Regions from separate parts of the Pseudomonas sp. LBUM1640 genome, predicted to be linked through region 1. Evidence: predicted binding sites of a transcription regulator. Region 1 holds the regulator's gene; each other region holds the start of a gene.

What was found. The regulator FliA, encoded in region 1, starts transcription of late flagellar genes. The targets are predictions, from matches to a motif close to CTAAAGTTTNNNNNNNNNNNGCCGNTAA.
Region 2: a site for FliA is predicted at 1,731-1,758, ahead of motA (flagellar motor stator protein MotA). Genes of this name have one in related genera too.
Region 3: a site for FliA is predicted at 1,691-1,718, ahead of ACA065_RS13955 (methyl-accepting chemotaxis protein). Genes of this name have one in related genera too.

Annotation. Positions count from the first base shown of each region.
Region 1 is NZ_CP166816.1:4,948,497-4,951,757, forward strand. Features, by position in the region: gene ACA065_RS21705 (protein phosphatase CheZ) at 1-708, opposite strand, end outside; gene ACA065_RS21710 (chemotaxis response regulator CheY) at 727-1,101, opposite strand; gene fliA (RNA polymerase sigma factor FliA) at 1,270-2,010, opposite strand; gene fleN (flagellar synthesis regulator FleN) at 2,007-2,840, opposite strand; gene flhF (flagellar biosynthesis GTPase FlhF) at 2,947-3,261, opposite strand, start outside.
Region 2 is NZ_CP166816.1:599,442-602,702, forward strand. Features, by position in the region: gene ACA065_RS02575 (rhodanese-like domain-containing protein) at 1-66, opposite strand, end outside; gene ACA065_RS02580 (HDOD domain-containing protein) at 124-1,659, opposite strand; gene motA (flagellar motor stator protein MotA) at 1,826-2,677, shown strand; gene motB (flagellar motor protein MotB) at 2,681-3,261, shown strand, end outside.
Region 3 is NZ_CP166816.1:3,087,952-3,091,212, reverse strand. Features, by position in the region: gene ACA065_RS13960 (TonB-dependent siderophore receptor) at 1-1,650, shown strand, start outside; gene ACA065_RS13955 (methyl-accepting chemotaxis protein) at 1,835-3,261, shown strand, end outside.

The DNA of each region.
Region 1 (3,261 bases):
CGGACCTTCACCCTTGGCGAGATGTTTTTGTGGATCTTTTTCCGAGAGGATCGCTTCGCGGTCATGTTCGATGCCGGCAAAACGATCAACTTGGCCGGCCATGAGCACCAATTTGAGCAGGTTGCTTTCCACTTCGGTGACCAGTTGGGTCACGCGCTTGATCACTTGACCGGTGAGGTCCTGGTAATCCTGGGCGAGCAGAATGTCATTGAGGTTGCTGGCAACCGTGCGGTTTTCCTGCTCGCTGCGCGACAAAAACCCGTCGACCCGACGCGCCAGTTCACGAAATTCTTCCGCGCCCACTTCCCGACGCATGAAGCGACCCCAGTCAACGCTCAGAGCCTGAGCTTCGGTGGCCATGCCATTGACCAAGGGCGTTGCGTTTTCCACCAGGTCCATGGTGCGGTTGGCCGCCGCCTCAGTCAGCCTGACCACGTAGGACAGGCGTTCGGTGGCATCGGTGATTTGCGAAATTTCTTCGGCCTGGGGCATATGCGGGTCAATCTGGAAATTGACGATCGCACTGTGCAGCTCGCGTGTGAGCTTGCCCACTTCCTGGTACAGGCCGCGGTCACGGGTCTGGTTGAGCTCATGGATTAACTGCACCGCGTCGCCGAACTGGCCTTTTTCAAGGCTTTCGACCAACTGGTGAGCATGCTTTTTCAGGGTCGATTCAAAATCGGCCTGCGATGATTCTTTATGCTCCATAGCTCCCCCGTGGCAGCATCAATGACCGATGCGTTCGAAGATTTTTTCGATCTTCTCTTTCAAGGCCAGTGCAGTGAATGGCTTGACCACGTAACCGTTAACCCCAGCTTGGGCGGCTTCGATGATCTGTTCACGCTTGGCTTCGGCGGTCACCATCAACACAGGCAAGCTGCGCAGCTTTTCATCGGCGCGCACGTGACGCAGCAAATCGATGCCGGTCATGCCCGGCATGTTCCAGTCGGTTACCAGAAAGTCGATGCTCCCGCTGTTGAGGATCGGAATCGCCGTAATGCCGTCATCCGCCTCGACCGTGTTGGTGAACCCAAGGTCACGCAACAGGTTTTTTATGATCCGCCGCATCGTTGAGAAGTCATCAACGATGAGGATTTTCATGTTCTTGTCCAATTCGACCTCCAAGCAGTCTTAAACGCGCCCAGCACCTGGACGCGCCATTTCAATCAACAGGCGTTACACAAAAAGGACTGCCCAGGGCACCACGGTACGAACCCGCGAAGGCGTGAAGCCTTCGCGGTAGCGTCTGCAGTGTCCCCACACTGCCTGTCAGCGCGCGCGCCACTCTCCCAATCGCCCCCGCAAGCGGGCTGCGCACTGGCTGTGCAACTGGCTGACACGTGATTCGCTGACCCCCAGGACCTCACCGATTTCCTTGAGGTTCAGCTCTTCGTCGTAGTACAGCGCCAACACCAGCCGTTCACGCTCCGGCAAATTGGCAATCGCTTCCGCCAACGCACTCTGGAAACGTTCATCTTCCAGATCGCGCGACGGCTCGAGATGTGCACTCGCGCCGTCCTCGTGCAGCCCTTCGTGTTCGCCGTCCTGCAACAGGTCGTCGAAACTGAACAGGCGGCTGCCCAAGGTATCGTTCAAAATCCCGTAGTAATCGTCGAGACTCAATTGGAGTTCGGCCGCAACTTCATGATCTTTAGCGTCACGACCGGTTTTTGCTTCAATTGCGCGAATTGCGTCACTGACCATTCGCGTGTTGCGGTGTACCGAACGCGGCGCCCAATCCCCTTTACGCACCTCATCGAGCATCGCGCCACGAATGCGGATACCCGCATACGTCTCGAAACTCGCACCTTTGCTCGCGTCGTATTTGGTCGACACTTCGAGCAAACCGATCATGCCGGCCTGGATCAGGTCTTCGACCTGCACGCTGGCTGGCAGGCGTGCCAGCAGGTGGTAGGCAATGCGCTTGACCAGGGGCGCGTAGCGCTCGATCAATTCGCCTTGGCTGTCACGTGCCGACTTTTTGTAAAGGTTGTAGCCGCTGGATGTCATAGCACCGGTCCTGCGCTCGTCTGATGCACCAATCGCTCGACGAAAAACTCCAGATGCCCCCGAGGGTTGGCAGGCAACGGCCAAGTATCGACCTTCTGGGCAATAGCCTTGAACGCCAGTGCGCATTTCGAACGAGGGAACGCTTCGTAGACTGCACGCTGCTTTTGCACAGCCTTGCGTACGCACTCGTCATAGGGAACTGCGCCAACGTATTGTAAGGCGACATCGAGGAAGCGATCCGTGACCTTGGTCAACTTGGCGAACAGGTTTCGCCCTTCCTGCGGGCTTTGGGCCATGTTGGCCAGCACGCGGAAGCGGTTCATGCCGTAGTCACGGTTAAGCAGTTTGATCAGCGCGTACGCGTCGGTGATCGAGGTGGGTTCGTCGCAGACCACCAGCAGCACTTCTTGCGCTGCGCGTACGAAGCTGACCACGGACTCGCCGATGCCGGCGGCGGTGTCGATCACCAGCACGTCGAGGTTGTCGCCGATATCGCTGAAGGCCTGGATCAGGCCGGCATGCTGCGCCGGGCTCAGGTGCACCATGCTCTGGGTGCCCGAGGCGGCCGGCACGATGCGAATGCCACCGGGGCCTTGCAGCAGCACATCGCGCAGCTCGCAGCGGCCTTCAATCACATCGGCAAGGGTGTGTTTGGGTGTCAGCCCCAGCAAAACGTCGACGTTCGCCAGGCCCAGGTCAGCATCCAGCAGCATGACGCGACGGCCAAGCTCTGCCAGGGCCAGGGACAAATTCACTGACACGTTAGTTTTTCCGACGCCACCTTTGCCGCCGGTCACCGCGATCACCTGTACGGGATGCATGCTGCCCATTTTATTTCTTTACCTTGTCTTGCTTAGACGCAGGCTACATGGCTTGGCCGCGTGAATCGCTTGCAGACCATCGATGTAGATACATTTCACGGCGCTCATCCTGCCCTCACCCCACCCGTTTTGCGGGGTTGTGGTAAAGGTCGGCGAACATATCGGCCATCGCTTCCTCGCTAGGCTCTTCTTGCATTTGCACGCTGACAGCACGGCTGACCAACTGATGACGGCGCGGCAGATGGAGATCATCCGGGATCCGCGGCCCGTCGGTCAGGTAGGCGACCGGTAATTCATGACTGATGGCCAGGCTCAGCACTTCGCCCAGGCTCGCGGTTTCGTCGAGCTTGGTGAGGATGCAACCGGCCAGGCCACAACGCTTGTAGCTGTGGTAGGCAGCGGTAAGAACCTGTTTCTGGCTGGTGGTTGC
Region 2 (3,261 bases), 2.5 Mb from region 1:
GGCATCCAGTTGACCGAGCAGGTCGCTGGACTCGATCACCAGCGGCAAGCTAGAGAAGTCAGGCATGTGAGGTCTCCTGGGCACAAATGTTGGCGATAAAAGAGGGCGATTGTAGCGCAAGCATCAAGCGCTGCGGTTGGTAAAGCTGTGCAGGGCTTTCTCGATGCATTGAGCGGTTTTGCCGAAGGCTTGCACGGTGGTTTCCGAGAACGGCCCGCCGCCCTGGTCGGCGACCATCAGCATCACCACCTTGCCGTTGCAGCTCAGGGAGCGCAGCAACAGGTGTTCGCCGGTGAACAGGCGACGCAGGATCGGCGGCAGCAATGCCGAGAACTGCGCATGATTGTCCGGCGTGAGGCGCACTTGGGCAGACTTTTCCAGCAGGCGCTGCAGCAGCGTGCTGTTGACCACATCCAGGCTCAGGTTGGCGGCATCTTTGGGCAAGCCGTCGGCTTGATGCACGCGCAGGGTGCTCAAGGCGCGGTCGGCCATGAACAGCAAGACTCGCTGCATGCCGCTGGCGACCAAGGCTTCCCTGGCGCACGTCGTCAGGTGCATGGCGTTGGCAAAGCGGCTCGGCTCTACCAGCAGCTCGGTGCAGCGCTTACGCCACACGGCCAATGATTCGGCGGTGGGCGGCGGTGCCGGCAACAGGCCGCGGTGGATCTTTTGCACATGCCACGGCCAGATCAGCGACAGCGCCGGGTGCCAGAGGTCAGGCATCAAGGTGGTGCGTGCGCTGTTCACCGCTTGCTGGTGAACCTGTTGCTGCACATCACTCAGCGGCTCTTGCAGGTACAGCGCGGTGAGGTACTGCCAGCGCTCGGTGTGCGGGCAGGTCCAGGATTCCTGGGCCGACATCGCCAGGCCGTTGGCCAGCAGCACGGTGTTGGCCGGCTGGTTCAGCCAGCGGCGCAGGTTGGGTTCGGCGTCGAGCAATTGCTGGTGGCGCAGGGCGTCATCTTCGCGGGCGATGTGCAGCGCCTTGACCAGCAAACGCTGCTCGGTCAGCAGCAGTTTGTAGCCCTGGGAGACCCAGATCGGCAGGTGCCAGGTTTCGGTCAAGCTCAGGCACACGTCCAGCAAGCGCACACCGAACAGCTCCTGCTCGACCTTGCGCGCCGACTCGCCTTTGTGGATCACGCGCAATTCCCACTCTTCCAGGAGCTTGGGGTAGGCGATGGCCATCGGCCACAGTGGCGACAGAAACAACAGGCTGCCCCAGTGAATGTCTTGCCACAGCCGCGCGAGGCGGCTGGCGAACAAACCGCTGGCTTGCTGGGAAGCGTGTTGGCTCACCAGCAGCAATTGGCGCAAGGCCACCGGGATGTCTTTTTCCGGCACCGAGGGCAGGCGCACCAACAATTCCTCGGCGCGCTTGAGGCCCAGGCGGTTGAGCGCCACTTCGAGATTTTCCGCCGGTTCGGCCATGCTGCCATGCGTGTGGCTGTTGGCCTCGCGCATGACGCTGAGCACCAGCGCCGGGCTGTTTTGCATTAGCTCGGCAATATCTCGCAACGAACTGCGGCTATCGCGAATGGCTTTGCACACGCGCTCGTGGCTGGCCTGGGGAACGGGCAGCAGCACCTCGTCCAGGCGCTTGATCCAAGCGGCGAGTGTGGTGGGTTTGGTACTTGGGACTGTCGTTTCAATAGCCATGATTGGGGCGCGATCATCACTTGCGTTCAACACGCCCGGAACGGGCCGAATTGGCTTTTCGCCTTAACGGGCTATAGTCTGGCGCAGTTTTGCCGATAAGTAGAACAAGAGTTTTCAGCTTCACCCAATATGTCCATGAACCCGACGGCGCAAGTACCCATCTCCTATGGCTAAAATTATCGGCATCATTGTCGTCTTCGCAAGTGTGCTCGGTGGGTACGTCCTGTCCCACGGTAAAATTGCCGCGCTGGTCCAGCCCTTCGAAGTGCTGATTATCGGCGGTGCCGCGTTTGGCGCATTCTTGCAGGCCAACCCCGGCTACATGACCATGCACGTGATCAAGAAGTCGTTGGGCATGTTCAGCTCGCGCTTCTCCCACACCTTCTATTTGGAAGTGCTGGGGTTGATCTACGAGATCCTCAACAAGAGCCGCCGCGAAGGCATGATGGCCATCGAAGGCGACATTGAAGACGCCGCCGCCAGCCCGATTTTCGCCAAGTACCCGGCAGTGCTCAAAGATGAGCGCATGACCGCCTACATCTGTGATTACCTGCGCATCATGTCCTCCGGCAACATGGCGCCGCACGAGCTGGAAGGCTTGTTCGACATGGAGCTGTTCAGCCTTAAAGAAGAGCTGGAACACCCCTCGCACGCCGTGACCGGCATCGCCGACGGCATGCCCGGCTTTGGTATCGTCGCGGCGGTACTCGGTATCGTGGTGACCATGGCCTCGTTGGGCGAGGGTGACCAGGCGGCCATCGGCATGCACGTAGGTGCGGCGCTGGTGGGTACGTTCTTCGGTATTCTTGCGGCTTACGGCTTCTTCGGCCCGCTGGCCACGTCCCTGGCCCACGATGCCAAGGAAGAAATCAACCTGTACGAGTCGATCAAGGCCAGCCTGGTTGCTTCCGCTTCCGGCATGCCGCCTTCGCTGGCAGTAGAGTTCGGTCGCAAGGTGCTGTACCCCAAGCACCGGCCAAGTTTTGCCGAGCTGGAACAAGCGGTTCGCGGTCGCTAAGTCATGGAAAACAACCAGCCGATAATCATCAAGCGCGTCAAGCGCTTCGCTGCGGGGCACCATGGCGGCGCCTGGAAAATCGCCTTCGCCGACTTTGCGACGGCGATGATGGCGTTCTTCCTGGTGCTGTGGCTGATGTCGACCGCCACACCCGAACAGAAGATCGCCATTGCCGGTTACTTCAAAGACCCGATTGGCTTTTCGGAAAGTGGCACGCCGTTTGTAATCGACCTGGGCGGTTCGCCGCAGCTGGCGCCTGAGCGCACCATCAACCCCGAGGTCAAGACCGAAGCGCCGCAGGAAAAAATCCCGATCGAGCGCGACACCGTCGAGGCCATGGCCGAGCAGGTCGAGCAGGAACGCCTGGAACTGTTGCTGCAGGAGTTGCAGACCAAGGTTGAAGAGAACCCGCAGCTGCTGAAGTTCAAGGACCAGATTTCCTTCGAAATCACCCCCGAAGGCCTGCGCATCCAGATCACCGACGCCGCCAACCGGCCGATGTTCGATTCCGGCAGCGCGCGCTTGAAGCCGTACTTTGAAGACATCCTGCTGGCCATGGCCGACACCATCAAGGCGGTGCCGAA
Region 3 (3,261 bases), 1.9 Mb from region 1:
ACCGGTGCCGGCAACCCTTCGGCGGCCATCAACCTGATCCGCAAACGGCCACTGGATGAGCAGAAAGTCACCCTGACCGGCGCCGCCGGCAGCTGGGACGACTACCGTGGCGAGCTGGATGCCTCCAGCCCACTCAACGACAGTGGCACCTGGCGCGGCCGGGTCGTCACCTCCTACCGTGACGCGAACAGCTTCATCGACAAAGCCAAGGAAGATCACGGCCTGTTCTACGCTGTCACCGAAGCTGACCTGAGTGAAGACACGACGCTGACGCTCGGTTTTTCCAACCAGAAGGACAAGACCAATTACTTCTGGGGTGCTTCGATGGTCGGCCAGGATGGCCATCACCTGGACCTGCCGCGCGCCTACAACCCTGGCACGCGCTGGGAGAACAAGGACCAGGAGATCAACACCGTATTCGCCGAACTGCGCCAACGCCTGGCCAACGACTGGAGCCTGCAGGTCAACGCCAACTACGCCGAACAGAACGCGTTGTTCTCGGGCTCCTACCAGTCGCGCTGGGTCAACAACACACCGGCGCGCACGGTCTACCAGGCCGCCTACGATGAAAATCAGGCGGGCGTCGATGCCTTCGCCAGCGGCCCGTTCCAGGCGTTCGGGCGCACCCACGAACTGGTGGTAGGCGCCAGCAAGCGCATCTACGACATGACCACCCACAATTACAGCCCGTACGACATGAACTGGCCCCTCACGGCGGGCAAACCGGATTTCGTCCACACCAACAACCAGCGCGAAGTCACCACTCAAGAAGGCGTCTACGTGACCACCCGCCTGAGCCTGGCCGACCCGCTGAAGCTGATTCTCGGCGGGCGCCTGGACTGGTACGACTACGACAACCGGGATGGCGACGGCGACTACCATGTCACCCGCAACCTCACCCGCTACGCCGGCCTGATCTACGAACTGGACGAGCATCACTCGGTGTACGTCAGCTACAGCGACATTTTCACACCGCAGAGTGCAAAGGATGCGTCCGCCACCCCGCTCAAACCGATTGTCGGCAAAAACTATGAGGTTGGCATCAAGGGTGAATACCTCGGCGGCGCGCTGAATGCGAGCGTGGCGCTGTTCCGCGTCGACCAGGAAAACCGCGCCGTGAACGTGGTCGTGCCAAACTGCCCGCAAGCCTCGTGCAATGAAGCCTCCGGCGAGATTCGCAGCCAGGGTATCGACTTCGAACTGCAAGGCGCGCTCACCGAAAACTGGCAGGTCGGCGGTGGCTACACCTATGCGCGTACGCACACCATCAAGGATGACGCCAACCCGCAGTTGGTCAACAAACAGTTCGACACCGACACACCCGAGCATCTGTTCAAGTTGACCACCCGCTATAACTTCCAAGGCCCACTGGAAAAGCTCCGCGTTGGCGGCAACATTTCCTGGCAGAGCCGCCTGTACAACGACCTAAAAGTGGCGGATGGCAGCACGTACCGGCTACAACAGGGCAGCTACGCCGTCACCGACCTGATGGCCGGCTACCGGGTCAGCCAGCACCTGGACCTGCAGCTCAACGCCAACAATATCTTCGACCGTCGCTATTACTCGACCATCGCCAACTCGGTCAGCTACGGCGGCGATGCCTACGGCAACCCACGCAACATGATGCTCACCGCCAAGTACAGCTTCTGATCAACCTTGCAGCCTCGGCTATCCATTCGGATAGCCGTTCTTAAAGTCCCGCTCAGGAATGCCGATAACGCTATGGCGTCCCTGAATCTGAAAAAAATCGAACACCTGCTTCACTCCACGGGCGGCCCGCGTGGCACGCCGCATGCTTAGCAGTTACCGGATCGACCACATGGAGTAAGAGTGAATGCCGACCCGCACGCGTTTTTTCGAGCATTACCGCAAGGCTGACCGCATCATGTTGGCGCTGGTCTGGCTGATGTTTCTGTTCTCCGTAGGCCTGGCGTTCTGGCACGACACATTGCTGCAGGCCGTGATCATCGGCGGCGGCACCAGTGTGGTGCTGACGGCACTCTATCGCGCTCTCGGCGGCACCCGCCTGATGCGCTGCTTATTAGGTGCCGGCTTGATGGTGATGGCAGCCCTGCACATCAACCAGGCGCAGGGCGTGATCGAATCACACTTCGGCATTTTTGCGCTGCTGGCGGTGTTGACGTTCTACCGCGACTGGCTGCCGATCCTGGTTGCGGCAGCAACGATCGCCGTGCACCACGTGGTCTTCCATGCGCTACAACATCAAGGCTTCCCAGTGTTTGTGATGGCACACCACGGCGGCTGGAGCATGGTATTCGTCCACGCCTTCTACGTGGTGATGGAAACCATCGCCCTGCTCTACCTGGCCATTCACAGCCAGCGCGAAGCGGTCGAGAGCCAGGAAATGCTCGAGAAGATGCTCGCCGTGACCACCCAGCTCACCGTCGAAACCGCCCAAGGTGAAGGCAAGGTGCACGTGTCCCTGGCCAAGCGTTTTGACCACTTCCTGCAGCAAATCACCCACCTGATCGACGGCGTCGCCCGCGACTCCCACGGCCTCGGCCAACTCGGCCAGGAACTGGCCAGCGCCAGCGGCACCCTGGAAAAAGGGGCACGCCATCAGTTGGCCGAAATCACCCAAATGACCGGCTCGATGCAGCGCATGGAAGACGCCATGGGCCACATCACCGTGCACGTCGAACAGGCCGTCGAGCACGCAGGCCAGGCCAGTAAACAAATCGTGCGCGGCCAGGAAAGCGTCGGCCGCGCCCAGCATGAAATCAGCCAATTGGCCTCACGCATCAACGGCACTAACGAAACCGTGCAAGGCCTGGCGGTGCAGGCGGAACAGATCGGTTCGGTACTCGAAGTGATCAGCAGCATCGCCAACCAGACCAACCTGCTCGCCCTCAACGCCGCCATCGAAGCCGCCCGCGCCGGCGAACAAGGCCGAGGCTTTGCCGTGGTCGCCGACGAAGTGCGCAGCCTGGCCCAGCGTACGGCGGTCTCCACCCAGGAAATCAAACAAATCATCGAAGGCTTGCAGCACGGCAGCCGTCAAGCCGTCGAGGCCATGCACGACAGCCAGCAAGGCGTGGAGCGTTGCGTGCAAGACAGCCAAGTGGCAGTGGAAATGCTGCAGGCGGTGGGCGCCGATATTGCGCACATCGACGCGTTGAATGGGCGGATTGTGACGACCACCCGCGAGCAATCCACGGCGAACCTGGAGATCGTCGGGCGGTTGCAGTCAGTACAGAGCATTGCGCAAAGCACGGCAGATGATGTGGAGACGCTGGCGCG